Regions from separate parts of the Halomonas profundus genome, predicted to be linked through region 4. Evidence: predicted binding sites of a transcription regulator. Region 4 holds the regulator's gene; each other region holds the start of a gene.
What was found. The regulator sigma-54, encoded in region 4, starts transcription at its own class of promoters, with help from an activator protein. The targets are predictions, from matches to a motif close to TGGCACNNNNNTTGCTNT.
Positions count from the first base shown of each region.

Region 1: speB (agmatinase) is a predicted target of sigma-54. The motif match lies at 3,976-3,993, and genes of this name have one in related genera.
Region 2: glnA (glutamate--ammonia ligase) is a predicted target of sigma-54. The motif match lies at 4,527-4,544, and genes of this name have one in related genera.
Region 3: codB (cytosine permease) is a predicted target of sigma-54. The motif match lies at 4,621-4,638, and genes of this name have one in related genera.

Region 1 covers NZ_CP086344.1:4,233,439-4,240,639, forward strand. Annotated here, with positions in the region: gene LMS44_RS19340 (5-guanidino-2-oxopentanoate decarboxylase) at 1-1,450, opposite strand, end outside; gene LMS44_RS19345 (YjiH family protein) at 1,463-2,845, opposite strand; gene speB (agmatinase) at 2,949-3,899, opposite strand; gene LMS44_RS19355 (sigma-54 interaction domain-containing protein) at 4,122-5,540, shown strand; gene LMS44_RS19360 (ABC transporter ATP-binding protein) at 5,655-6,785, shown strand; gene LMS44_RS19365 (ABC transporter substrate-binding protein) at 6,815-7,201, shown strand, end outside.
Region 2 covers NZ_CP086344.1:260,215-267,415, forward strand. Annotated here, with positions in the region: gene LMS44_RS01210 (M48 family metallopeptidase) at 1-1,020, shown strand, start outside; gene LMS44_RS01215 (hypothetical protein) at 1,063-1,371, opposite strand; gene LMS44_RS01220 (alpha/beta hydrolase) at 1,438-2,376, opposite strand; gene LMS44_RS01225 (acyltransferase family protein) at 2,529-3,557, shown strand; gene LMS44_RS01230 (hypothetical protein) at 3,609-4,232, opposite strand; gene glnA (glutamate--ammonia ligase) at 4,766-6,172, shown strand; gene LMS44_RS01240 (hypothetical protein) at 6,451-6,735, shown strand; gene glnL (nitrogen regulation protein NR(II)) at 6,984-7,201, shown strand, end outside.
Region 3 covers NZ_CP086344.1:4,340,482-4,347,682, forward strand. Annotated here, with positions in the region: gene LMS44_RS19760 (efflux RND transporter periplasmic adaptor subunit) at 1-157, opposite strand, end outside; gene LMS44_RS19765 (TetR family transcriptional regulator) at 482-1,105, shown strand; gene LMS44_RS19770 (amino acid ABC transporter substrate-binding protein) at 1,144-2,046, opposite strand; gene LMS44_RS19775 (amino acid ABC transporter substrate-binding protein) at 2,059-2,952, opposite strand; gene LMS44_RS19780 (diguanylate cyclase domain-containing protein) at 2,957-4,405, opposite strand; gene codB (cytosine permease) at 4,682-5,947, shown strand; gene codA (cytosine deaminase) at 5,964-7,201, shown strand, end outside.
Region 4 covers NZ_CP086344.1:1,936,893-1,944,093, forward strand. Annotated here, with positions in the region: gene LMS44_RS08580 (HPr family phosphocarrier protein) at 1-166, opposite strand, end outside; gene rapZ (RNase adapter RapZ) at 212-1,144, opposite strand; gene LMS44_RS08590 (PTS sugar transporter subunit IIA) at 1,232-1,702, opposite strand; gene hpf (ribosome hibernation-promoting factor, HPF/YfiA family) at 1,707-2,015, opposite strand; gene LMS44_RS08600 (RNA polymerase factor sigma-54) at 2,113-3,528, opposite strand; gene lptB (LPS export ABC transporter ATP-binding protein) at 3,658-4,407, opposite strand; gene lptA (lipopolysaccharide transport periplasmic protein LptA) at 4,419-4,937, opposite strand; gene lptC (LPS export ABC transporter periplasmic protein LptC) at 4,949-5,518, opposite strand; gene LMS44_RS08620 (KdsC family phosphatase) at 5,519-6,061, opposite strand; gene LMS44_RS08625 (KpsF/GutQ family sugar-phosphate isomerase) at 6,114-7,100, opposite strand.

The DNA.
Region 1 (7,201 bases), 2.3 Mb from region 4:
CATTGGCATCCATATAGCGACGAATCTCTTCGTAACCGGCGTTGTGCCAGAGCACAATCACCACGGGCAGGCGCTCTTCTACGGCGGTTGCCATTTCCGAGAGCGTAAACATCACCCCGCCATCACCCACCAGTGCCACCACCGGCAGATCCGCTCGCGCAAGCTGTGCGCCCAGCGCCGCCGGCAGCCCATAGCCCAATGTGCCGTAGCCCGTTGAGGCATTGAAGTAGCGCCTGGGCGCTGGCTGGCTGACCAGGTGGTTACCGGCATACACCGGCGCGGTGGAATCGCCTACCAGAATGGCCTCGGGTAGATGCTCGACAAGCGTTGCATACAGCGGCACAAAGTCGCTAAAGGCCGGGTCGTTGTGAAGGCTCAGCGCGCTCAATACGGCCGCGGTTCGCGCCTTGCCGTGGCGGTATAGCGGCTCAGGGAAGTAGCCAAGAAGAAGTTCAAGGCTACGCCCGGCATCGCCGACTAGCCCCAGCGTTACGCGCTGATTGCGCACCAGCTGCTCAGGGTCGAGGTCAATACGAATCAGCGTGCCGTTGAGATGAAAGCCGCCATCAAACACAACATCGTAGTCGGTCTCGCCAAGCTCGGTGCCCACCGCCAGAATCACATCGGCATTGGCGGCTAGTTCACGAACTGCGGGCAACGCGGCATTAGCGCCCAAATCCAGCGGATGGTCACGTCCTAGCAACCCTTTGGCGTTAATGGTCGTTACCGTGGGGGCATCAAGATTTTCTACTAATGCTCGCGCTGCTTCTGGGGCTGAAACGCAGCCACCGCCTAATAGCACCAGGGGCTGTTTCGCCGCATGTAACAAACGGGCGGCTTCGGTAAGCCCTTCTGGATCAGGCGCGGCCCGATAGAGCCTAGGCGCCTGCCAACTCACCGGCGCTTTCACCGGTGCATTGAACAGGTCGATGGGGATTTCGATGTGCACCGGTCCCGGTCGCGCGCCGTTGAACACGGCAAAGGCCTGGGCCAGCACCTCGGGTAGTGTATTGGCGTCCAACAGCGTGTGGCTGAATCGCGCCACGCCGCTGATCATCTGTTGCTGGCTGGGCAGCTCGTGCAATCGCCCTTGGCCCATGCCCAGCGTATCGCGACGGTTAACGCTTGAAATCACCAGCATGGGGATCGAATCCGCCAGGGCCTGGCCCATGGCGGTGGCCATATTGGTCATCCCCGGCCCGGTGATAATTAGGCACACCCCCGGCTGACCGCTGGCCCGGGCATAGCCGTCGGCCATAAACCCAGCGCCCTGTTCATGGCGTGGGGTTATATGCTGCACATCGCTGCCTTCCAGCCCGCGATAAAGCTCCACCGTGTGCACGCCTGGGATGCCGAACAGGGCCCGCACGCCGTAAGTATCGCGCAGCAGGCGGATCAGCAGTTCGGCACAGGTCATGGGGGCTTGCTGGCTCTGCGCTTTATTGGTCATCGTTTCGGCCCCTTAAAAGAAAAACGTATGGGCCATAAAGGCAATGATTGGCAGCGTAATGGCGGTACGCAGCAGGAAGATGGCAACCAGTTCCCAGAGCTTGATGGGAATTTTTGACTTGAGCAGCAGCGCGCCGATTTCCGACATGTAGATCAGTTGGGTGAGCGACAGGCAGGCAATCACAAAGCGGGTAAGCTCGCTTTCGATATTGGTCGCCAGCACCGCGGGCAGGAACATATCGGCAAAGCCCACCAGGGTGGCGGGCGCTGCCGCTTCTGCTTCAGGAATCCGCAGCAGCTCAAGCACCGGTACCATGGGGTAAGAGAGCCAGGTAAACAGCGGAGTAAATTCCGCCAGAATCAGCGCCACCGTGCCAATGGCAAACACCAAGGGAAGTAGACCAAGGAAAATATCCATCACGTTGAGGAGCGCCAAACGTGCCAGCTCACGGGGCCCGGGAGCTCCAGCGGCGCGATTGGTGGCCTGAATCAAGCTGTAACGGAACAGACCCACTTTTTCAGTGCGCTCTTCGCTCAACTGGCAGCCCACGGGCTCGTAATAGTCATTGGATTTGCGCGACAGCGGCGGCAGGCGCGGCACAATCACTGCAGCGATCAACCCGGAAACCACCACCGTAAAGTAGAACTGCACAAACAGGTGGTTGATATCGACAAAGCTGGTGACGAGCAGCGCAAACGCAATCGACACCACGGAGAAGTTGGTGGCAATGACCGAGGCTTCGCGGCGGTTATAGAAGCCCTGCTCGTACTGCTGAGTGGTGATCAGCACACCGACGGTGCCCGATCCCATCCATGAGGCGGTGGCATCAATAGCGCTGCGTCCCGGCAAATTAAAAATCACCCGAAACGGCTTACGTACCATACTGCCGATGAACTCCATAAAGCCAAACTCGACTAGAAACGGCAGCAGCAGCGCAGCAAAGAAGAAGAACGTTAATAGTACCGGCGCCAGATCATTGAGCATCACCCCACCGGTAAAGGACGCAGTGACGAACTCTGGCCCAAACTGAAAATAGGTCATCACAGCAAACAGCGCGCCTAAAACGCGCATCACTAACCACACTGGCCCGACATGAAACATTTCGTGCAGCATGCCTTTTTTGGCCCAGGCAGGGTTAGCTAGCTTGGCGTAAATCGTCGCTACCACCGACAGGCAGAGTACCACTACCGCAATAGCTGGCAGCGCCGAGCCTAGCAGGGTTTGCAGGCTATCGGCCATTAGGCCCATGCCGATGTTAATGGTATCGCCCACTTGAAAAGGGACGAGAAACAGCAGCACCCCAATTAGCGATGGAATGATAAATTTCAGTAAGTGCGCGCGGGGTATCGGTGCCGACGAGGTCGGCTGTTCCGATTTAACGTTGCTATACGACATAGGGGTCACCCATTGGAAGTGATTCTTGGAGGTGGCTGGCGGCGTAGCTAGGTCAGTACTTTTTTATTTAGTCGCTATTTCTTTGTTAGCTATTTGGTCGGCGTCACTCGCTGTGTTTAACGCCCGGCAGTACGCAAAGCATTTCATACAGCAGCGTGGCGCCCATCAGCGCGGTGTTGCCGCTGGGGTCATAAGGTGGTGACACTTCCACCAGGTCGCCGCCGACAATATTCAGCCCAGCGGCACCGCGAACCAGCTCCAATCCTTGGCTAGAGGTCAGCCCGCCCATTTCCACCGTGCCGGTGCCGGGGGCAACAGAAGGATCCAGGCCGTCGATGTCGAAACTGATGTACACCGGAATATCGCCCATCTGCTCACGCACCTCGGCCATCAAGGGCGCTAGCGAGCGATACCAGCACTCTTCGGCGGGCACGACACGAAAGCCCTGGTCGCGACACCAGTCAAAATCTTCAGCGGCATAGCCGGTACCGCGCAGGCCGATTTGCACTACCTTGCCATGGGCCAGCAACCCCTCCTCCTGGGCACGACGAAACGGCGTGCCGTGGGCAATTGGCTCGCCGAACATGTGCTCATTGACATCGGCATGAGCATCGATATGAATCAACCCCACCGGGCCGTGTTTTTTGGCCATGGCGCGAAGGATAGGCAGCGTTAGGGTGTGCTCACCGCCCAGGGTCAGCGGAATGCAGTCATGTTTCAGTACGCCATCGTAAAAGGCGGTGATGATGTCGACGCTTTTCGGCAGATGAAAGGTGTTGATAGGCACATCACCGATATCGGCCACTTGCAAGCTTTCAAAGGGCGCGGCGCGGGTCGCCATATTGTAAGGGCGCAGCATACGCGACTCATCGCGAATCTGGCGTGGTCCAAGCCGCGTGCCGGGGCGGTTTGAAGTGCCGATATCCATGGGAATGCCAATAAATGCCGCATCCAAACCCTCGGCTGTCTCTTGGGTGGGCAGGCGCATCATGGTGGCAGGGCCTGCAAAGCGCGGCATGGTGTTTCCGCCCAAGGGCTGATTAAACTCCGACATACACATCTCCTTATATTTTTGGCGGTGAGCACGGTGTAGGTATTGGCCTAGCTCTTTTCACTACTCTTCTAAAGTCATTGCACAGACCATGCCAAGTCGTAGATGCCTATAAAGTGGTGGGATTAGCGACCAAACGATGCAAAAATGAATCAACTAGAGGCTTTTTTAATTCATTTTTGTATCAAAGATTCATAAATGAATCACTCAGAGGAGTTGGCTGCGATGAGTGAAATAGACAGGCGTGTGCTGCGAACCATTGTGGAGACCGCAAACGACCACTTCTTTATCGTCAGTGGCGATGGGCAAATAGTGGATATTAGCCCAGGAGCAGAAGCGGTTTACGGGGTATCCAGAGAAGAGCTGCTCTCCAGCAGTGTGCAGCAACTGCAAGCGGCCGGGGTGCTCAAACCCTCCATCACCATGGAAGTGATGCGCACCCGCCGGCCTGCACAGCTTATGCAGGTCACCGGAACAGGCCGCCGGGTGATTGCCGAAGCCTATCCTGTATTCGTCGACGGCAAGCTGGAGCGCATTATCAGCCGCTCGCGGGATTTAACCGACTTGCAGTTACTGCAGGACGAATATGCGCTGCTGCAAAAACGCTTTAGCGAACACTTAAAGCGCAGTCAGGCAGCGCCAGACGCGGAAGAGCAGGCGTTGGATGACGCCCTGGACAATTTGCAGGTGCGTAGCAGCGTGATGCGTGAAATTGCGCTGCTGCTTAAGCGGGTCGCCCCTTCGGATGCCAATGTGCTGATGCTGGGTGAATCAGGTGTGGGTAAAACCGCCTTTGCCAAGCAGCTACACCGCTGGAGCCAGCGCTGTGACGGCCCCTTTATCGACGTTAACTGCGCGGCGATTCCAGAGAATCTGTTTGAGTCCGAGATGTTTGGCTACCAGCCCGGCGCTTTCAGCGGTGCCGCCCGCCAGGGCAAAGCCGGGCTGTTAGAGCAGGCCGAGGGCGGTACGCTGTTTTTGGATGAAATAGGCGAGCTGCCGCTGCTAATGCAAACCAAACTGCTCAAGGTGATTCAGGACGGTAGCTTGACCCGACTGGGTGACACCCGATCACGCAAAGTCAATTTTCGCTTGGTCGTGGCGACCAACCAGGATTTGGGCAAGCAAGTAGAAGCAGGACTTTTTCGTCTGGATCTTTACTACCGCCTCAATGTGATCCCGGTCACCCTGCCGCCACTTCGTGACCGCCGGGAGGATATCCCCGACCTGGTTGAAGCGTGTTTAAACCGGCTCAACCAGCGCTACGGGCGGCAAAAAATTCTTGATACCCGCGTTTGGTCGACACTGATGGGCAGCGAATGGCCGGGTAACGTCCGCGAGCTGGAGAACTGGCTAGAGAGAGCTTGGCTTTCCAGCCCCACCGATCAAATCGAAGAGCCTGCCGCACTCCCTCACGCCGAACAGTTCCCGGCCAACTTGCCGAGCGCCTCGCCAGCAAGGTCGGCAGTAGCACTCGAGCCCCAGGAAACCCTCAAGCAGTACCTAGCGCGGCTGGAGCGTGAAACGCTTGAAGAGCTGTGCAACACACTCCCCAGCACCTATGCCATTGCCGAGCGGCTGGGCATCAGCCAATCCAGTGTGGTGCGCAGGCTTCAGCGCTATGGCATTAAAGTGACCAAGTGAATTTTTATCTTGACACAGCGGGTGTCATCAACCATCCATGTAAGTGTCATGAAACGGCAACACCTTCAACACAAGCTGAACCAATAACAACCAACAGCCGGTGATGTGTGTGCTATGTCAAACCAATCGCGTATTCGCCTGGAGCGCGTCACTAAACGTTGGGGCGCGACCACTGCCGTCGATGAAATCTCCTTCGATGTCACGCCTGGGCAATTTGTCATTCTGCTCGGCCCTTCAGGCTGCGGTAAATCCACCACGCTACGCATGATCGCGGGCCTGGAAGAGGCCAGCAACGGACGTATACATATCGGCGAGCGCGACGTCACACACCTGCCGCCCGGCGACCGTGGGCTGAGCATGGTGTTTCAGTCCTACGCGCTGTTTCCGCATTTGAGTGTGGCTGACAATATCGTGTTTGGCCTGCGCAGCCGCAAGGTACCCAAAGCCGAGCAGCGCGAGCGGCTAGCCAAGGTGGCCGAACTGGTTGATTTAACCGATTATCTGAACCGCAAACCTGCCCAGCTTTCCGGCGGTCAACGCCAGCGGGTTGCTTTGGCGCGCTCGGTTATTTCCGAACACCCGATCTGCCTGATGGATGAACCGCTATCCAACCTGGACGCCCGGCTGCGCAGCGACATGCGCCGGGAAATCAAAGCATTACAAAGCCGCCTGAATATGACGGTTATCTACGTCACCCACGACCAGGTGGAAGCCATGAGCATGGGCGATCGTGTGATTCTGATGCAGCACGGCAAAATAGTTCAGGACGGCACCCCGGACGAGCTTTATAACCGCCCCGCTAGCGCTTTTGCCGCCAGTTTTATTGGCAGCCCCGCCATGAACCTGCTGCCCCTAGTGGCCGGTGAGAATGGCGCCGTTATCGAAGGCGAACCAAGTACCCCCGTAGCCCCCTTGGATGCCGCTGGTGGACACTTGGGCATCCGCCCGGAAGATATCGAACTGCGAATCGCACCCGCTTCCGGCGTACCCGCTAACGTATTAAGTGAAGAGTATCTTGGAGCGGACACCATTGCTTATGTCGCGGTGGGATCGCACACCCTACGCGTGCGGCTTAGCGGCAAGCAGGCACTGACAGGCCAGCCATGCAGCCTCTATTGGACTCCACAGAATACACACCTTTTCGATGCCGAAGGCCTGCGGCGGGATGACCTGACGCCGCCCCCATTTCCCAACTCATCTCGAAGCGTTCCTCGTCCACCGGCGGTGGGCTCTTTCCAACACTGACAGCAGTATTGACACTTGCGGAGTCTCTTATGTGTTTGCGTACCCCTTTTGCAATGACCGCCCTGGCAGCGGGCTTGTTAAGCGCCGCCCAGGTAAACGCGGATAGCGTCGATCTGACCATGTACTACCCGGTCGCGGTGGGCGGTGCACTCACCGACGTTGTTGATAATCTGGTGGAAGAGTTTGAGAGCGAATACCCCGATATCAATGTGGAAGCGATCTACGCCGGTAACTACGACGACACCCGCGTGCGCGCCATGTCGGCGATGGAAGCGGGTGATACACCGCAGCTGTCGGTCATGTTCTCCATCGATCTATACGAGCTGATTGAGCAGAATGCCATCGTCGCTTTTGACGACCTGATCGAAACCGATGAAGAGCGCGAATGGCTCGATGGCTTCTACCCAGGGCTGATG
Region 2 (7,201 bases), 1.7 Mb from region 4:
GTCATCCACGCAGAAACGCTAGCTGAACCTGCTCGCTGGGAACTCGCCGATCTTCGTGCTCTCCGTGATAGTTCGAGTACAAAACAGCTGACCTTGACCCGTTATGTCTCGTCTGTTGACGAGAGAGATCCTGCACGGCTTATTGTCACTGATAACGACTTTATTGCTTGGTTGCGTGCCACACAGCCTGATCTTTTCCGCCGTGATGTCCGTAAAAGAACCTGGTTGCGCATGGCAGGATGGGGAGCGGGCGCGGTGGCGGCCATTGCGCTGATGCTTTTCGTTATTTTGCCGGGCATGGCCAATATCCTGGCTCAGGCCATTCCTATCGAGCGCGAAGTTGCGTTTGGTAAAGCCGTTACCCAGCAAATCGAATGGGTGCTAAGTAGTTCAAACGCAGGCATGCAGCGCTGCGATTCTCCTGAGGGGGTGGCGGCGCTAGATACGATGCTGGAGAGGTTGACTGCAGGGCGTGATATGCACTACGCCATAGACATTCAGGTTTTCGGTCATTCTGAAGTCAATGCGTTTGCCGCTCCCGGCGGGCAGGTGGTTATCCTGAATGCATTGCTGGAAGAGGCTGAGTCCCCCGAAGAGGTGGCGGGGGTACTGGCTCATGAAATTGGCCATGTGGAGCGGCGAGACCCAATGCGGCAAGCATTACGGGCGGCGGGGGCAGCGGGGCTGCTTAGCATGGTTTTTGGCGATCTTGCGGGTGCCGCGGTGGTGGGTGAGCATTTGCTTACTGCTTCTTATAGCCGGGAGGCTGAAGTCGAAGCAGACCGTTTTGCTCTCGAAATGCTCGCTACGGCGGAAGTTGATGCGGCTGGGTTTGCAAACTTTTTTACGCGGATCGAGGGGCTGGAGGACGGTGATATTGCTACCCCCGAGCATTTATCTACACACCCTGATTCCAGCTGGCGCGGTACCCAGGCCCAGCAATTAGCTGAAAGCCAAGGCGGTACTACTGCGATTCTAACGCCAGCTGAATGGGCGGCCTTGCAAGCGATCTGCGATTAAAGGCTGTTAACGCTGTATCGAGAACCGCGCCACTCTTCATGCTTATGTTTCGTCGTCTCCCCATTTTTCCATCGCGCGTTTGTCGTCGGGTACCCGGACGATGTGGCCGACTTCCAGCTTGTTGTGGCTTTGGTGGCGGCCGCCGTGGGTATCGATGATCGCGGCTACTTCGCCGATGCTGACGGCGTCATCTTCTCGGTAGGCTTCTACTTTGACGCGCACCATGGCGCCTTGGTAGCGGGCGGAAATAATATCGCCTGGGTCGGGTTGGCTGCTTTGATCCGGGTGTTTTTTAAAGTACTGCATAACACTGGCGTTGCCGGGTTCATCCCATTCGATATGCTGATGCATCGCTGTCTTCCTTGCCTTGTTGAGTGGCGTGATATGTGTTGTTTCAGTGTAGTGCCTTCAACGGGGTTATGTATCCTCTGGGCTGTTTTCTTGTCCCACGTATTGAAAGAGAAAGTTTAGCGCTGCCGGTAGGCTGGCGCGCCATACTTTCCATGTATGGCCACCGGGGTAGAGGTCGAGGCGCACATCGTTGGGCTGGATGCGTTCCATGGCTTGACGCAGTATGCGGGCGTGAAATTCAGCATCATAAACGTCGCTACGCCCGGCGCTGATATACAGCGGTACGGGGGAAAGGTCGCCCTCATCTTCGGTACCGCGAGGGGTTACGCGCAGGCGATACTCTTCCAAATAGTTGGTGTAGTTAAGGTTTTGCCACAGCTCGCGATCAAATCGGCCCTGGTCATTGATAAATGAGGGGTGGCGCCAGGCGGTGGAGTTACGCGGCGGCAGGGGGACGTAGCTGGCGGGGCTTAGCGCGGCTACCGCGGCAAACAGTTCAGGCCGTTCCAGGGCAAAGTTGAGTGCGCCGTAACCGCCAGCGGAATAGCCTGCCACGCCACGCAGGTGGCGCTCTTGTCCCACGCGATAGGTTGCTTCCACATGTGGCATTAGGTCGTTAAAAAATGCGCTGCGGGCGGGTTCGTTGTGGCCATCTACCCACCAACTGCGACTGCCGGGCATAATGAAAACGGCCGGAGGAATATGCCCGGCAGCGATTAACCTATCCGCCACCTGCTGCAAGTTGCCGCGAGAAACCCAGTCGCGGTCAGTGTTAAATGAGCCGTGCAGCATATAAACGACCGGATACGCGTCTGTCGCTTGGGCGTCATAATTGTCGGGTAAATAAATACTGTAGGGGTAGTCGTAACCTAGCGTGGGCGAGAAAAACTGATGGTGTTCAACCTCGCTGGCTAAGCTATGGCCACTGAACGTTAGCCAGCCAATAAATGCCGTAAGTAGGGCGTGAAATCGGTACGAGAATACTGGTGGCTTGGGGATGAACACGTTTCCTCCGGGAATTAAAACTGTTCAATGGGGTCGGACAGCGCGAAGGCTTTTATTGTTCATCATAGCCATATAAGACAGTCAGTTAGCATAGTCATTCATCATCGCCATGCAAAATGCCAGGGTAGGAGTAGGTCGAGGCGGGAGGCCCAATGCGCAAAATTGAAGAGATCTATTGGTTGCGTGCTTACGGCTGTATAGCCGTTTTTTTGTTTCACTTACTAGATCATGTCAATCAGCGCCTCGATAACGTTGCCACCGATTTGATGCGCATACCGCTGGTGTTGGGTACCCCGATTTTCCTGTTTATTGCGGTCTTTGTGTTTGCCGTTCGCTACGATAAATCCGTGCCGGAAGGGTTCCTTGCCCAGCGCGTGAAGTATGTAATGGTGCCCTATTTTGTGTATGGCTTTATTTATTCGACGGCTGAATGGCTAAGCCAACAGCCATCGGATGAACCGGTGGGGTTCGTGGCCAACGCCATTGAGTATTATGTGTACGCGGGCTGGCATGGCTATTTTTTGATTATTGCGATGCAGTTTTATGTGGCCTATTGGCTGTTTACCCGTTGGCAGCTGTGGCGTTTGAACCCGGTGCCGTGGCTGTGGGGCGCTTGTGTGATCAGCATGGCGTATTGGGGGTTGGCTTACTGGTTTGAGGTTGACCTGCCCGGCTATCTGCTGTGGATTGCTCCACTGGGTTGGATCTATGTGTTTTTTCTTGCCCTGGTGCTGGTGCGCTACTACCCGCTACCCCCTGAGAGCGTGATGCTGGCGCGGCCTGCCTGGATGCAGCAAATGGCCCGCCCGGTCTGGTTGGTGCTAATGGTGGCGCTGATTATTGCCGCGACCTTTGCAGGTTGGCTGGCCTTCTCTTCCAAAGAGGTGTGGGTCATTCCTTTCTTCGTGCTGTTCACGCTGTGTGCCATGCGCTACTTGGCCGGGCGTCCTGCGCCTTTGTGGGTGCGCCACATTAATGCGTATTCGTTTGGCATTTACTTGGCTCACCCCATGTTCTTTGTGCTCGCTGATCTGGCTGTCGAGCCGTTGTCGTTGCCCATTGGCGTGTATGCACTGGCGCTTATGGCGGTTGGTGTGGTGGGGTCAGTGGGGCTTAATAAGCTCGCCAATACCACGACACTGGGCGCCATGCTGTTCGGCAAGCGACTAAAGGTAAGTTAGTCAGAGAGTGGCGGTGGATGGTATCTGTGGATGATATCGGTAGAAAACGCATCATGGGCGTGGAGTGAAAGCCGTAACCGGGGCGTTAGCCAGAAAAGGGTTTTCTGGCTCTTTCGTTAGTCTAAGCAGGTTTCCGTTGTAGGTTTTTAAACGCGTAGGGCAAGCGTGTAAACGTTGCAGAAAATCGTCGATCGCGCTGTTATCGTCCAGCTCAGGGTCAAACCCACCCAAGCGTTCTAGCCAGGCTCGCCTCACGGCAATGTAGGGCGGCAAAAGTAAAGCACTGGCCAATAAGCGCCGCAGGATGCGTTCCGACAGCGATGGCCGGGTGAGGCCAATAATCAAGGCGTCAAGGGTGTAAGTGTTGAGCTGTGAATAGAGTGCACACCAAAGCTCCGCAGGCAGTGGTTTTTTCTGTAGCGCAATGATGAGCCACTCTGCTTGGCTGGTAAACGCGGCTTTATTCAAGCGAGCCCCCAGCGGCCTTGATGGTGTAATCAGCGAATGAGCATGGTAGCGCTGTTCAATAGCACTCAGGCGTGCTTGCGCTTGAGTGGCTGTCACCAAAATGGGCAGCAAGTGGTCGGCGACACCGGATTCACGTATGGATTTTAAGTGGCGTGGCAACATTTCACCCGTCACCATGGCATCAACGATAAAGCAGACCGATCCCATTTGCCGACTCCGATTGTGAGCAAATCTATCAAATTGTAATTTATTGTAGTAGCTGGTTTATTTGCGTAGCAAGTAAAAAAATTTGCGAGCTAAAAAACAGCGCTAAGTATGACTTGTGCACTTTGATGGGGCGCTCGGCATTATTTTTGTTCTATTTTGGTGCATAAGAGGTTTTTTTGACGGTTCAGAACAGCCTGTTGCGCCGTTATGCGTCATCAAGAGGCATTCGAAGCCATTTTTTAATGTTTATAAAACAGATAGTTGTTGTTTTTTTATGCCATATTGGTGCAGTGTTGGCATGTTCTCTGCATTGTATTTGCAAGCGGCTAGCGGGCCGTAGGCATAAGCCCTGCGGCGTGCTAAAACGATAGCCGGTCTGAAATGCTCGCTGAGCGATTTGTTAACCAATGTCAGGCAAACGTTGAGCGAACAAGAATGACAAACGTGCGGTTTAGCACGTATTTTGTCGAACAACACTTTTATCGGTAGCTTACTGTCGTTAGCTTTAAGCCACGCTCATACCGGAGGACACTATGTCAGCCAAGACTCTCGCGCTAATTGAAGAACACGATGTTAAATGGGTAGACCTGCGTTTCACCGACACTCGCGGTAAAGAACAGCACGTGACCGTGCCTGCGCGCGATGTAGACGAAGAATTCTTCGAGAATGGCCAAATGTTCGATGGCTCTTCTATTGAAGGTTGGAAGGGCATTAACGAATCCGACATGATTCTGCGCCCGGAAGATGGTACGGGTTACCTCGACCCCTTCACCGAAGATGCGACGCTGGTGCTGCGCTGTGACATCATCGAGCCGGCCACTATGCAGGGCTATGATCGTGACCCGCGCTCTATCGCTAAGCGCGCAGAAGCTTACCTGCAGTCTACTGGCCTGGGCGACACCGCGTTCTTCGGCCCTGAGCCTGAATTCTTTATCTTTGACGAAGTGCATTGGAAGTCTGATATCCAGGGCTCCATGTACAAAATCACCTCCGACGAAGGCGCTTGGGCAACCGACAGTGTCGTGGAAGGCGGCAACCTTGGCCACCGCCCGCGCGTTAAAGGCGGCTACTTCCCGGTTCCTCCGGTCGATAGCTTCCACGATATTCGTGGCGCAATGTGTAATACCCTGGAAGCGATTGGTCAGACCGTCGAGGTACACCACCACGAGGTTTCCAACGCAGGTCAGAACGAAATCGGCGTTAAGTTCAACACGCTGGTGAAGAAAGCTGACGAAGTTCAGGAAATGAAGTACGTGATCCACAACGTGGCCCACGCGTATGGCAAAACGGCCACCTTTATGCCGAAGCCGCTGGTCGGTGATAACGGTTCGGGTATGCACGTTCACCAGTCTTTCTGGAAAGATGGCAACAACCAGTTCGCCGGTGACGAGTACGCTGGTTTGTCTGAAATGGCGCTTTTTTACATCGGCGGCATCATCAAGCACGCCCGTGCCCTGAACGCCTTTACTAACGCTTCTACCAACTCGTACAAGCGTCTGGTGCCTGGCTTTGAAGCGCCGGTCATGCTGGCCTACAGTGCCCGCAACCGTTCGGCTTCAATCCGTATTCCTTACACCGCCAGCCCGAAAGGCAAGCGTGTGGAAGCGCGCTTCCCTGATCCGACTGCCAACCCTTACCTGGCGTTCTCTGCCATGTTGATGGCGGGTATCGACGGTATCAAAAACAAGATCCACCCTGGCGATGCCATGGACAAAAACCTGTACGACCTGCCGCCAGAAGAAGGCAAGTCAGTACCGACTGTGGCGCACAGCCTGGATCAAGCACTGGAAGCCCTCGACGCTGACCGTGCGTTCTTGACCGAAGGTGGCGTGTTCACCGACGAAATGATCGATGCCTACATCGACCTCAAGATGGAAGAAGTGGAGCGTATTCGTATGACCACTCACCCCATCGAGTTTGATATGTACTACAGTTGTTAAGTACAGCTGTTAAGCACAGCTGCTAATCAGCGTTCCTCGCCTCTGGCTGTTACTATCAGCCAGGCGGTGGTAACAATGATTGCCAATAGAACCCCGCTACGGCGGGGTTTTTTTATTGCTGGGAGGCTGAGAAGCGTGCCAGAGGGGCGATGAGCAGTGTGCTGGTAGCTCTCTTGGGCGTGGGGTAGTGGGTGGCACGGCGTTCGGGCAGGCGGTTTACCGGGTGACCGATCAGCACGGCAACGTTACCTTTACCGATAACCCAGAGCAGTCCTTTAATGCTCTACGATCACTTTTCGATCGCTCTGCCCCAGCAAGGCGCACAGGTGGAAGAGGGAATGACCGTGGTGGAGGTGGTTATTGCGCCACCGTTGCGCGACGACCATCAGGTACGGCTGTTGGTGAATGGCGAGATTAGCCAGAAAGCGCTGCACAGCGATGTCTTCTGGTTAACGGGCCTGCCGCAAGGGGGCACGAGATCCAGGCAGAATGCTGGAGAGCAGCCAGCGTTTACAGCACCGCACGGCAGCGGTGACGATTACGGTTCCTTAAGAGCGCTTTAATAAACGCGATCAAAAAAACAGCCCTAAGTATTACCTACCAAAACCTGGGTGCACTAAAGTGGTGCATGAGCAGGAGCATTTGGCACGGCAAGTGCGCTAAAACGATTCGCGCTCTTTCGCTGCGATGCCCGCAAGCCGTGCAAATGGACATAAACGTATAGTTGGCGCGCTTTTTGCAGCTCCCTCATTGATCATCCACCTGTAGGTCTGTATCGGCGATGGAAGACGCGATTTTTCAGGACACCACCATGCATCAGCGTTTGCTTGAGCATCTCACCACAGCGGTATTGCTGCTAGACGGCGAACTGCGTGTGCGATGGATGAACCCTGCCGCTGAAGCGTTGTTAGCGGTCAGCCTTAGCCGTGTTCACGGCATCAGCCTGGATACGCTACTTGGCGGGGATGTAAGCATTGACGAAGTATTGGCCAAGGCGCGGGATGCGTTTCACCCCTATACCCAGCGTGA
Region 3 (7,201 bases), 2.4 Mb from region 4:
CGGGAAACTGCCGTAAGGCCGTAGCATTTGCCGACTGCAGTGTCATCAATTTTACCGGTCGTGTGGCATCAGTCGACTGCGCCTGGGGTTGCTCACAGCCCGTTAGCACAAGCAGAGCCAGTATGATGGGCAGTGAACGGAGAAGAGTAACGGGCACGAGTAGCTCCTTGATGGCGGTCAGTGATGATTTTCAAACCTGCATTCAGGATACAAGTTGAATAATATAGTCACCTCACTGACATTCATGAATGTCAGTGAGGTGTATAATAATCACCCACCCGCGACTTTGCTATCCATCACTGCCAAAATACCGCTAAGGAGCCTCTGATTAACGTAATGAGCGAAGGCCAGACAAGGCAAAAATCAACGAAAAAGCGGAGTTTACGGGTTGTAAATGAGCATTTTGAGGCGATTTTTAACGCCGTATGGTCGAGCGCAATAGTTAATCAGAGGTTTCTTAATTTTATTAATAGGAGCCGCTATGTCCCGTCGTAAGGCCGACGCCGAACGTACCCGAGAAATCATTCTGGACGCGGCAGAGACCACCTTTTTAGCCCAAGGCGTTTCGCGTACCACCTTGGCGCACATCGCCCAGGCAGCAGGCGTGACACGAGGGGCCATTTATTGGCACTTTGAAGACAAAGCTGCATTGTTCGATGCACTCTTGGAACGCGTGCGTGTCCCTCTGGATGAAATTGTCGATGAGGTGGTGGAACACCTAGGCTCAGCACCGGCAGACTGCTTACGCGACATTGCTCTACGCTCGCTGGCAGCCATTTCCCACGACCTGCCACTGCAGAGAGCAGCCACCATCGTGTTGCACCGCTGCGAGAAACTGGAAGAGGAGCACCCGCGGATTTGCATGATCACTCGACTCTCTGAGCACGCAGAGGCGCGAGTAGAGCAATTGTTTGAACAGGCCCAAATCGCTGGCACTTTACGCGCTGACTTAACCCCAGCCAGCGCCCGGCGCCAATTTCATGGCTTTTTGATTGGCGTCTGTTTCGACTGGCTGCAGGATCCCCAGCAGCATTCTCTGGCGGATGAGAGCAGCGGTATCGTGGAAACGTTAATGCGTGGTTTATTTAACACTCAGACCGTATGAACCTGCGCTAAATCTTAATCTATATTTATCTAATGCACTTAATCTGCATTTATCTCGCGAGGGGCGGCAAAGTGCTCAGCCAAGACGGCACTCATTGGTACATTAAGCGTAATGTCTTTGCCAGGGAGAGGTTGCTGAAACCACCGTTCGTACAGCAACGGCATTTCCGGACTGGTATAAATATGTTCGAGGGCCTTATTTACCTCTGCGGCAAAGGCATCGTCGCCCAATTGCATTAAAAAACCGAGAGGCTCTATCGACGTAATGGCTTCTTCGGAAAGCGCGTACGCGTCAGGGTGATCGGACTCAGCAATCATTGTGCTTAGTAATATATCATCCATCGCAAAAGCCGCTACGCGCCCATCAGCAACTAAATCAAACGCTTCCTGCAATGTACCTACGGGCACCACCGATAAATTCAGCTGGCGTTCTCGATTTACCTGATTGATCTGGCTGACATTGACGGTGCCACGCGCCACGCTCACGCTACGCCCGGCCAAGTCCTCCAAGGTGGTAAAGCCATTTTCCTTCAGGGCCACATAACGCACCGAGACAAAGAAATGGCTAAGCGCAAACTGCGCGCTCTGCCGCCGCTGTTGTGTATTAGTACTGGCATTACACTCAATATCGATATCGCCGCTATTGAGCAGTTGCACCCGGTTACTGGGCGTACGATACACATAGGCTATTTCAAGAGAAGGCAGGTCTAATTGCACTTGCAGCTGTTTCGCTAAACGTTGGCAAATATCGATAGAGTAACCGACGACGTTACCCTGATTATCTAAATAAGAGAATGGCGCTGTATCACCATAGCCAACCCTTAACACGCCGGTTGCTTCTATGCGTTCAAGCGAATCGATAGGTGTCGTTGCATGTGCTGCCTCTCCACCAGACATCATTACCAGCAAACTACACCACCCAAGCAATAAACTTCGGCGCATAACACACCTCCTCTACTCTATGTACTGCTCAGGATTGGCGAAAATAGCGGCAAGCGCTGGCGCTAGCGGCAAGTTCAATACTCGGTTATCGGGAGGGAGCGGCTGCAAAAACCATTTTTCATAAAGAGTGTGAATAGTTTCACTCTGATAAATGTTACGCAGTTCCTTATTGACCAGCTCAACAAAAACAGGATCATCAGGCGGCATCATTAAGCCATAGGGCTCGGCACTACTCAGTGTTGCTTGAGAAATATGAAAAGCGGCAGGGTCAACGGCAGACGAAACCAAACCTGCTAACAAAACCTCATCCATCACAAACGCGGAAGCCTGTCCTGAAGCCACCATATCAAAGGCTTCTTCATGATTACGGCTTAGCATTACCGATATTGCTAGCCCCTCGGTGCGATTGAGTTCGTTGAGCTGGGCAATATTGATAGTGCCCGTTGTTGATACCACGCTGCGGCCCGCCAAATCCTGCAAACTGTCCATATGCTGCTCGGCGAGGGATACATAGCGCGTTGCGGTCAGAAAATGAGGGTATGAAAAAGCGGCCTGACGGCGACGTTCAGGGGTATTGGTGGTCACTCCACACTCGATATCCACTTCACCATTACGTACTAATATGAACCGATTTGCAGGCGTTACCGGCACATAATTTACCTTGAGATCACCTAAGCCCAATGTTTCCTCCAGACCTTCGATGACGTTTAGGCACAGGTCGATCGCATAGCCTGTTGGCTGGTCGTTAACCAGGTAGGAGAAGGGGGCTTCGCTGGTACGATGGCCGATAGTAATCTCACCAGCAGACGCAATACGCGACAATGTCGGCGAGGAGTCGATCTCCTCACCAGCAGCGGCACCTTGCCACATCGCACTGGTCATTAATAACGCTACTAGCCACTTCATAGGCTTACCTTTGTTCGATGATCCCGGAATCCATTGTCATCCCTGCGGCATAGAGCATATAGCGGTCGCGCCCTTTCGCCTTGGCCGCATAGAGCGCCAGATCTGCGTGACGTAGCAGATCGTGGCTATTGCGGCCATCAGCGGGTGCGGTTGCAATGCCAACACTCACTCCAATGTTAATTTCCTGGTTATGAAACTGATACGGTTCACGTAGAACAGACACAATTGCTTCTGCCAGTACTTTTGCCTCATTGGTGGCACTACGCACAACGCGTTGAATGATGGCAAACTCATCGCCACCAAGGCGCGCCACCAAATCATCGTCGGTCAGCAGCCCCTGCACCCGCTGACTAACTTCAACGAGCAAAGCATCACCCGCCGCGTGCCCCAGACTATCGTTAACTGCTTTAAAATGGTCAAGATCAAATAGCATGACATTAAATACGTCGCCTTGAAGCAGTGAGTGCACAGCGGTTTTTAAAGCATTATTTAATTGCACACGGTTGGGCAATTTGGTCAGCTCATCATGATGAGCAAGATGCTGAAAGCGGAGAGCTTCGTCTTTAACTTCAAGTAAGTGTTCACGCTCAATGACTTTCTTACGAAGCGCATCTATGGCCTTTGCCATCCGGCCAATTTCATCGTTACGGTCGGTATAAGGCGTGCTGTCAGCGGTCTGGTTTTTAGCGATTTCGGTGAGCGACTTAATTAATACTGGCACGGGTGTAAATAACTGACGCATCAAAATAGTGACTAGCAGGGCTGTCGCGACCAATACCACCAGTAGTGCTATAAACGCTTTGCTGATCAGATCATTACGCATCTGATACAGCCCTTCTTGCTGGCCTATGGTGGCTACTAGAACGCCTAACAGTTGACCATCAGGGGTAACAATGGGCAGCGAACTAATGAAGTGCTCTTCACCGCCAATGCTGGCAAATCCAACATAAAAATCAGCGGCATCCGCTTTTGTTTGCCATGTATCTACCGTCAAGTTGGCAGGCGAGTCTGATGGTGTATTAAGCGCATCTGCCACTACGGTGAGAGCCCCCTCTGATGACTTCGCGAACAGCCACACATTGTTACGTGTTTGTGCACTTGCCAACGCCAATACATCAATCGGGCTAAACCCAGTTTCTAGAACCGACTCTTCATCACCAATCGGGCGCTGGGAAATGATACGCGTGACTTGACCCGTGCCATCGGTCTTAACCGCCACGGACGTATAAATACGCCTAATAGTCGCGCTTACTATCTGGGCATTCACCTGCGCTTCGCGCAACCACTGCTCCCGAGCCCCACGTTCAACCATAAAAAAACCCGACAGCGCCCCCGTTACATACGCAAACAGCACGCCCATCAGCATAAAAATCACCACCTTACCCACCAGGGTATGATGCCAAGGAAGTCTAGCTGCAGGCAGTGAAGCACTCCTATGCTGGGATTCTGGCATCTACTCCGGTTCCTTCAAGGTTATAGCTGCAACGGGCGTATCTGGGCGTAATCGCAATAAGCGACCATCGCTTTAACAAACAAGCTTTTTTGACCACTATTTTATTCGGCAAACGTACACAAACAATTAGGTTTTATTTACTAAAGTATCATTAAAATGAGTTGGTATGTCTTAAAAAAATGACAAGATCAATCATGCTTAACCACCTACCCTTTTGGCATATCTCTTGCTTTATAAACACCTAACAGGTTCGCTTATTTATGCTAGGAGAGCGTGATGCAGACGTCAGATTATCCCCTTAGTGAAGTCCCTACCAGCGCCCGCAAGGGCCTGCTTTCTACCTCGGCAGTACTGCTTGGATTTACGTTTTTCACCGCCACCATGTGGGCGGGCGGCACGTTAGGCCAAGCCTTTCCGATTGGCCAACTGCTATGGGTCATCGTGATTGGCAACTTGCTGCTGGGGATGTATGCGGCGGCACTTGCTTATATCGCTTGTCAAAGCGGGCTCAATTCGGTGCTGATGGGGCGCTTCTGCTTCGGCGAAAAAGGCAGCAAACTTTCCGACTTTATTCTTGGTTTTACCCAGATCGGCTGGTACGCCTGGGGCACCGCCACGATTGCTCTGGTGTTAGTACGCACCACCGGGATGCCTGAGTGGCTGGAAATCCCCTTAATGGTGCTCTTTGGGTTTGGTTTCTGCGTCACCGCCATGATCGGCTACAAGGGCATGGACTGGCTCTCGCGCTTTGCCGTCCCCGCGATGATGCTGTTTATCTTAATCAGCCTCTTCACCGGGCTGGTGGATGTGCGCGGCTTCGCGGGACTGAGCCAGCAGACGCCCACGGAAAGCATGAGCGTAGCAGCGGCGATTACTGTGATTATCGGTACCTTTATTAGCGGCGGCACTCAAGCGACTAACTGGAGCCGCTTCGCCAAAACGCCGAAAATTGCCGTGATCGCGACCCTGGCGGCCTTTTTTGTCGGTAACGGCTTAATGGTTCTGACCGGCGCTCTTGGCACCATGATTTACCAGCAGGCGGATATCGTGGATGTATTGATCGCTCAGGGCTTTGTCACCATCGCCGTGCTGATGCTGTTCCTGAATATCTGGACAACCCAGGACAACACTATCTACAACTTCGCCGTGGCGGGCTGTAATTTGCTGCGCACCGAAAAGCGCCGCCTGGTCACTGTGGGCGGCGCGGCGATTGGCACGGTGCTGGCGGTAGGCGGCATGTATAACCTACTCATCCCATTTCTGGTGTTACTCGGCACCTTTATACCGCCCATGGGCGGGGTGATCATGGCGGACTTTTGGCTCAAGCATAAAGGCCGCTACCCCACATTGGATAAAGCACAACTACCCGACTTCAACCGCCGAGGGTTAGCTGCGTATGCGCTGGGCGCCGGAGCCGCTTACTTTTCCCCGTTACTGCCACCACTGATAGGTGTTGTAGTGGCAGCAGGAAGCTACGCCGTGCTGCTGCGCCTAAATCACGCTACGCTGGGTGATAGCCTTCCATCCACTGCCAAACAATAAGCGAGCAGTTTTTTATATGAGCATGCAAATTATCAACGCCCGCCTACGCCAGCGCCCTGAGCTTTACCGACTTGAGATTGAGAACGGCACATTCACGTCAATTACCGTGCAAGACGCACCACAAACAGCGAGCGAAGGGCAGATCGATGCGGGCGCTAAGCTCGTTTGTGCGCCTTTTATTGAGCCACACATTCATCTGGACGCCGCCCTCACCGCCGGTGAACCAAGCTGGAACCAGAGCGGCACGCTGTTTGAAGGCATTGAGCGCTGGGGCGAGCGTAAGCCTATGCTCACCGAAGCGGATATTCGCGAGCGCGCGCTTAAAACCCTAAACCTGCTAATCGGCAACGGCGTTCAGTTTGTGCGCACCCACGCCGACACCAGCGACCCTAGCCTGATTGGGCTTAAAACCCTGTGCGCCTTGCGCGACGAGTTAAAAGATAAAATTGATATTCAGGTAGTCGCCTTCCCTCAAGATGGCCTGCTCTCTTACCCAGGCGGCGATCGGCTGATGGAGGAGGCACTAGAGATCGGCGCCGATGTGGTGGGCGGCATCCCCCACTTCGAATACACCCGTGAGCTGGGCGTGGCCTCCATGAAGCGAGTGATCGAATTGGCGATCAAGTACGACCGCCTGGTGGATGTGCACTGTGACGAGATTGACGACCCCAACTCGCGCTTTCTCGAAGTATTGGCCTGCGAGGCACTGTTTAATGACTTGGGCAGCCGCGTGACCGCTAGCCACACCACAGCAATGCACTCCTACGACAACGCTTACTGCTCCAAGCTGTTTCTGCTGCTAAAACGCTCGGGTATTAACTTTGTCTCCTGCCCCACCGAAAGTATTCACCTGCAGGGGCGCTTTGACACTTACCCCAAGCGGCGTGGCGTGACACGTGTGAAGGAGCTCAACGCAGCGGGCATTAACGTCTGTTTTGCCGAGGACTCCATCTTCGATCCCTGGTACTCCTTGGGGAATGGCAAGCTGTTGCGAACGCTGGATTTTGGCCTGCATATCTGCCAAATGATGGGCTATCAGGACTTCAGCCAGGCGCTTTCACTAATTACCGATAACAGCGCCCGCACGCTCAATATTGAAGAGCGTTATGGTATCGCGGTCGGCAAACCCGCCAGCTTCAACCTGTTGGAGGGCGAGGATGACTACAGTGTGCTGCGCACTCAAGGCGAAGTGCTGCTTTCCGTACGTCACGGCGAGATCATCATGCAGAGCGAGCCTGCCAAAATCACCACGCC
Region 4 (7,201 bases):
GTGCGGCAAGCATCAGCAGTGACATGATATTGGCGGCGTCGGCGGCCTGTTGCTGTTTGTAAACGCGTATTTTTGCCGTGAACTGTTGGCCGCATTTGACCAGTTTTGTCGCCGCGCGAGCGTGTAGCCCGCGTTGATTGGTAAGTGTAAGTATGCGTTCTGGCACCCTGGTTCCTTTTCGCCGAGTGGTGTCATTAATGGATAGACGCGCTTAAGAGGTCTCTGGCCGCTCGTTAGGTGTGGAAGCGCTGACGAGGGGAGCGGCCAACTGTTCGCTTATGGTGTAGTGCAGACCCAGTTCGCGGTGGCGAAGTTGAACTTCGCCCATGCTAGGAGTCAATTTTTCCGCTAACTTCTCGGCCATATAGACCGAGCGGTGCTGGCCACCAGTACAGCCAATCGCGATAGTCATGTAGCTACGTTGGCTATTCTGGTAAGCGGGTAGCCAACGCTCTAGCCAGGCCAAGATGTCGTCGCTCATGGCATCAACAATCGGATAGCTGTTCAAAAAAGCCACGATTTCCGCGTCGCGGCCAGTGAACTGGCGCAGCGTTGGATCCCAGTACGGATTTGGCAGGCAGCGCACATCGAAGACCAGGTCGGCGTCTAACGGTACGCCGCGTTTATACCCAAACGATTCCAGCGTTAGCGTCAGCTTGTCGCGCCGCTGATGGGCTACTTGGTCGGTAATGCGACGGCGTAAATCGTGCACCGATAATCGTGATGTATCGATCAATAGATCGGCCAGATCGCGAATATCCTCTAGCGTCGTCTCTTCTTTATTGATCGCCTCTTCCAGCGTCATTTCGCTATCGCGGGTCAGCGGATGACGGCGACGCGTTGCTGAGTAACGCTCAAGCAGTATGCGCGCATCGGTGGTCAGGTAAATAACTTGAAAGACGATTTTACGCTGGCGCAACTCGTCTAATAAAGAGGGCAGGCGCTCCAGAGCTCCCGGCAAATTGCGGGCATCAATACTCACCGCTAAATGTGCTCGGTCGCCCTGGTCACGCAGTTCATCCACCAACGACCCCAGCAACATAGCTGGGAGGTTATCAATCGCGTAGTAGCCAAGATCTTCCAGCGCTTGCAAGGCGATAGATTTACCTGACCCGGAGCGGCCGCTAATGATCACCAGTTGCATAGAGTCTCTCTTTGCTTTGATCAAGCTGCGTTGAGGGTGGTGAGCGGATAACCTGCTGTGATCTGCCCTGAACAGGGTTTCAGACCCTTAGGCCGCTGATTGCTCGCGAATTTTGGCGGTAATCAGCTCAAGCAGTTCGCGCTGGCTGGCTGCTTTACGCAGTTGCTGGCGCGTGTCCGCATCATTCATGATGGTCGCTACCTGACCCAGTAGTGAGAGATGCGTGTCATCTGCCTCTTCGGGTACCAACAGGACAAACACCAGATCTACCGGGTCGCCGTCGATAGCGTCAAAATCGATCGCTTCAGCCAGTTTCAAAAATCCAGCGATAGGGGCGTTGCAGTGGGGGCTACGCGCATGAGGAATAGCCACGCCGTTACCAATACCCGTACTACCTAAGCGCTCGCGGCCGATTAAACGGCTAAACACTTCTTGGCTGTCCAGGCTGGGGATATTTTGGGCGATAAAGGTGCTGTAAAACTCCAGCACCCTTTTTTTGCTGCCCCCGGGGACGTCGAACAGAACGCGTTCCGGGGGGAGTATGGTTTCCAACGTCATTGAATTAACGCACACCGGCGCCTTGGGCGCGAGCTTGTGCTTTTTCCTTGTGTTTAACGAGTTGACGGTCGATTTTGTCCGCTAGTGCGTCGATAGCGGCGTACATATCACTGTCTAGGGCTTCCGCATGTAAGTCAGCACCTGCGGCGTGCAGCGTACAGGCGGCCTGCTGGCGCTCTTTCTCCACTGATAAGGTGACTTGCACCGTAGTTATATTGTCGTAATGGCGCTCTACACGCTCAAGCTTCTCGTTGACATAGTCACGCAAGGCGTCAGTCAGTTCTACGTGATGACCAGTGATATTTACTTGCATTGACGTGCTCCTTATCCATCGGACTGTACTTCGATTGTAACCCTTTTTGCCGCGTTGCAAAGCCCTTGTCGAGAGTTTCCCTGAAACGTTAACGAAGTTAGCGCAAACGACGCCGTTCACTGGAAGAGGGAATGCCCATGGCTTCACGGTATTTCGCCACCGTACGACGCGCCACTTGAATCCCTCCTTCGCCTAATAGCGTCACTAAGCGGCTGTCTGAAAGCGGCTTGCCGGGCGGCTCCTCTTGAATCAGTTTCTTGAGTCGTGCACGGATGGCGGTGCTGGAGTGGCTGTCGCCATCTTGACCGCTCACCTGGCTTGAGAAAAAGTATTTGAGTTCAAACACACCACGGGGTGTATGGATATATTTTTGCGTCGTTACCCGTGAAATAGTCGACTCGTGCATCTCCACGGCTTCGGCAATGTCGGCCAGTATCAGTGGTTTCATGGCTTCTTCGCCGTGCTCTAAAAAGCCAATCTGGCGGGTAATGATTTCGCGACCAACACGCAGCAGCGTATCGTTTCGGCTAGAGAGGCTCTTGATCAACCAGCGCGCTTCCTGCAAGTGCTCTTTGAGAAACTGGTTGTCATCGCTTTTATCCGCACGCTTAATCAAGCTGGCGTAGTCGGGCTGAATGCGCAGCCGTGGCAGGGCCTCGGGGTTGAGCTCTAAATGCCAGCCTTCATTATCGTGGCGGACGACTAGATCGGGGGTGACATAGCTGTCATCGGTGTCGCCGTAGGCGCTGCCTGGGCGTGGGTCTAGGCTGCGAATAAGCAGGATGACATCGGCCAGCTGTTCGTCGTCGAGCCCTAGACGGCGTTTCAGCAGACGCATATCGTCTTTGCCAAGCGCTTCGAGAAACTGCCGCACCAAGCGGCGGGCGGGAACCAGCAGTGGCGTATTATCGGGGAGAGCGGCGAGCTGCAGCATCAAGCATTCACGCAAGTCACGGGCAAATATGCCGGTCGGCTCAAACTGCTGGAGCTTGAGTAGAATGGTTTCCACTTCGCGTTGGCTTAGCCCGTCAATGCCCTGGGCACGAAGCCCTTCACGGATGTCGTTGAGCGGCTGGGTCAGGTAGCCGTTGGCGTCTAGCGCGTCGATTAAACTTTCCGCGACAAGCTGCTCGCGAGCGCTAAAATCGGTCATGGCGAGTTGCCACAGCAGGTGGCCATGAAGGCTCTGCCCGGCTGCCTGGCGCTCAAAGTCGGGGCCTTCGCTGCTGCTGCCCCCCTGGCTTCCCATATCTTGATAGGTATCTGACCAGTCGCTATCTACCGAGAGCTCAGTAGGGATGCTCTCTGACCACTCTTCTTCCTTAGGCTCGCTGACAGCCTGTTCACTAAATTCATCTTCCTGCTCCAGCATGGGATTGGCATCGAGGGCCTGCTGAATTTCTTGACGAAGATCCAGCGTAGAGAGTTGCAGCAGCGCAATGGCCTGCTGCAACTGGGGCGTCATGGTCAGCTGTGTGCCGATACGCAGTTGGAGAGAAGCTTTCATGACCATCTGAGAACCACTCGTTAATCAGAATGCTCCACCCTAGTGCGAGTGAGTGCTTGGCGCAAGTGCAATAAGCATGCCATTGGTCGTAAAGTTGTTTTAAAGCGCTATTTAGGGGCGATTAAGGCAAAAACATTACAGGCGAAAATCGGCGCCCAAATACACATCCCTTACTTTTTGGTTGGTGAGAATCGAGGCGGGCGAGCCACTGGCGATGATTTGCCCATCGCCGACGATATAGGCGATATCGCAAATGTCTAGTGTTTCACGCACGTTGTGATCGGTGATCAGCACGCCGATATGGCGCTGTTTCAGTGCACGAATGATGGTTTTAATCTCACCTACCGAGATGGGGTCAACGCCCGCAAAAGGCTCATCGAGCAGAATAAAAGCGGGCTCTGTGGCTAGCGAGCGGGCTATTTCTACACGCCTGCGCTCGCCGCCCGAAAGGCTCATGCCCAGGTTGTCGCGAATATGGGTGATATGGAAGTCTTCGAGTAGCGCTTCCAGGCGCTGTTCGCGATCGCTGCGGTTAAGCTCTTTGCGGGTCTCGAGTATCGCCATAATATTCTCGGCAACCGAGAGTTTGCGGAAAATAGACGCCTCTTGAGGTAGATAGCCAATCCCCGCGGCTGCGCGCTCGTGCATGGGGGCGCGCGTTAAATCCACATCGTCGATACCCACCTTGCCAGCGTCGGATTTGACCAGCCCAACAATCATATAAAATGAGGTGGTTTTGCCCGCGCCGTTGGGGCCCAAAAGGCCAACGACACTGCCTTGGGATATCTCTAGATTGATGTCTTTGACCACTCGGCGGCGTTTGTAGCTTTTAGCCAGGTGGTGGGCATAAAGGGTTTTGATCGGCGCAGTGTCAGCAGTGGCCACAGCTAGGCTCCCTATTGTTCAGGCTGAAGGGTCATGCGTATGCGCTGGGGCTCGCTGCCATCAACGTCAGAGCGCGCTTGAATCACTTCTCGGTCAATAAAATACTCAAGGCGACCGCCACTAAAGGTGTCCTCTTGCTGGGTCAGTTCGGCTTGGTCGATCAGCTCTACGCGACGCTCGGCGACGTGATAAATAATCCGCCGCGCCCAGCCTTCCGTGGGGCCTTCTTGCCCTTCGCCTTGATGGCGCAAGTAGGCGCGCTCACCGGTAGCGGTGGCTGTCGAGAGTTCGCCCGCGTCGTTGCGTTCGATCTCTACCCGCTCGCCGCGCAGCTGCATTTCGCCTTGGCGAATGTCCACATCCCCAGTATAAACAGCTGTGCCTGCCCGCTGATCAAGATCTAAACGGTCGGCTTCCACTTCCACTGGGGCTTGTTGGGAAGATGAGTTGGTTTGGGCTAACACTGATAAAGGTATCGCTAAACCGAACAGTGCAGTGTAGAGCAGGGCTGGGGAAATCATGGCTTTCATGGCGGTTCCTATTAGCGTTGTGTGGCCGGGGGGTGCGTGCCGCGCACATTATCCGTTAAGCGAACCTGGCTGGTGTTAAGCCAAACGTCCATATGTGAAGCGCTCATTTGCTGTGGCGGTTGCTGCATCAATACCGGTGTGTCACTCCATGCATGCTGCTCGAGGCCATCATAGTGCAGTAGCTCGGTATCTAGCTGCCAGCCTTCATCTGGTGCAAACAGCCGAGCCGAACCTGACAGCAGCAGGGCTTGGGTAGCGGTGTTGAGCGTGCCTACAGCGGCGCTGGCCAGCCACTGACGGTTTTCGCTGTCATACAGTACTGCCTCGGGCTCTTCCGTCCAGGTTTCGCTGCGCTGCGGGGTATGGATAAGGCGCGGTGTTTTTAGCGACTGCATGACACTGCCGTTATCCCCGAATAGGGTAATCTCGGCATTTTCCAGCACGTGGCCAGGTTCCTGAGCCTGTGCTTCGGGATCGATGCTGGTGTCTTGAGGCCCGCGGGGGTCAAGCCATACCAGCAGAATCCCCAGCGCGATGACTAGCCCGGCTAACCAGAGGCGTACTTTAAAGCGTTTAAACATTTACGTGCGGCCGTGCAGATAGGTGTCGAGCACCGCGCCCCAGTGTCCTTGAGATTCAAGCAGCGTATCGCAGATCTCACGTACGGCACCGTGGCCACCCAGGCGTTCGGTAGTCCAGTCGGCGTGGGTATGCATATAGTCCGGCGCGTTTGGCACGGTAATGCCGACGCCGCAACGTTTGATAGCCGCTAGGTCGGGTAGGTCGTCGCCACAATAAGCCACCTGCTCTAGTTCAATATCGAGGCGCTGGCAGAGCCCGCGCAGTGTGGCCAGCTTGTCTTCACAGCCTTGGTGAACATGGTCAATGCCGAGTGCCGCCGCGCGTTGGCTAACCATGGGGGAGTCGCGCCCGGTAATCAACGCGACATGTACGCCCACGCGTTTGAGAAGCTTTAGCCCGTGGCCATCCTGGGTGTGGAATGCTTTGATTTCGATACCATCGGCCTGAAAGTAGAGGCGCCCATCGGTAAGGACGCCGTCAACATCCAGTGCTAGCAGGCGTACACGGCGGAGTCGGTCGAGTAGCGAGGCAGGTAGGGTCATAGAACCTCCATATCAATCAGTTCGTAAAGCAGGTCGTGTTGGCGCCGCTGGGTTAAATAACGCCGCTGGCGAGCAGGTCGTGCATATGTAGAGCCCCAATTGGGCGCTGTTGTTCATCAACCACCGCTAGCGCGGTAATACGGCTTTCTTCCATGATACGTACCGCTTCGGCCGCCAGGATATCGGGGCCTATGCGCTTGCCCGGCCGGGTCATGACATCATCAACGCGCACGTCGCGCAGATTATGGAATTGATCCAGCGTGCGGCGTAGATCGCCATCGGTGTAGACCCCCGCTAATCGTCCTTCGCTATCCACTACGCAGGTAAAGCCAAGCCCTTGCCGGGTAATTTCGAGTAATGCGTCGCGCAGCGGGCTGCCCAATGCGACTTGGGGCAGGCGTGCGCCGTCGTGCATGAGGTCTCTAACGCGTAGCAGTAAGCGCTTGCCCAAACTGCCGCCGGGGTGGGAGAGGGCAAAATCTTCAGCGGTAAAGCCGCGTGCTTCCAGTAACGCAACCGCCAGTGCATCACCCAGGGCGAGGGCAGCGGTGGTGGAACTGGTGGGGGCTAGATCGAGCGGGCAAGCCTCACGCTCGACGCCACTGTTTAGGTGCGCATCAGCGTGCTTGGCAAGCGTGGAGTGGGGCCGCCCCGTCATGCTGACCAGCGGTGTGCCCAGGCGTTTAAGCAGTGGTAGCAGAGCAGTGACTTCGGCAGTTTCGCCCGAGTTAGAGAGCGCCAACACTACATCTGCGCGGGTAATCATGCCTAGATCGCCATGGCTGGCTTCGCCGGGGTGAACGAAAAAAGCCGGCGTGCCGGTACTGGCAAGTGTCGCCGCTAGCTTGCCAGCAATATGCCCCGACTTGCCCATACCGGTCACCACGACACGACCTTGGCAGGCGAGAATTAGCTCACAGGCGCGATCAAAGCTTTCGTCTAGCTTAGCCTGAAGGCCTCCAATCGCTGCCTGCTCGATTTGTAGCGTACGCAGTGCGCTTTCACGTAGTAGGCTGGAGGGGGCGATAGGCTGGCGCATAGCGTTTTCTCTTAACAAGTGAAAATATACAAGTAGTAACCGGTAAGAATAACATCTCGACACCTCTAATAGGCAGTAATTGAGGCGACTCCCTGGGGGCA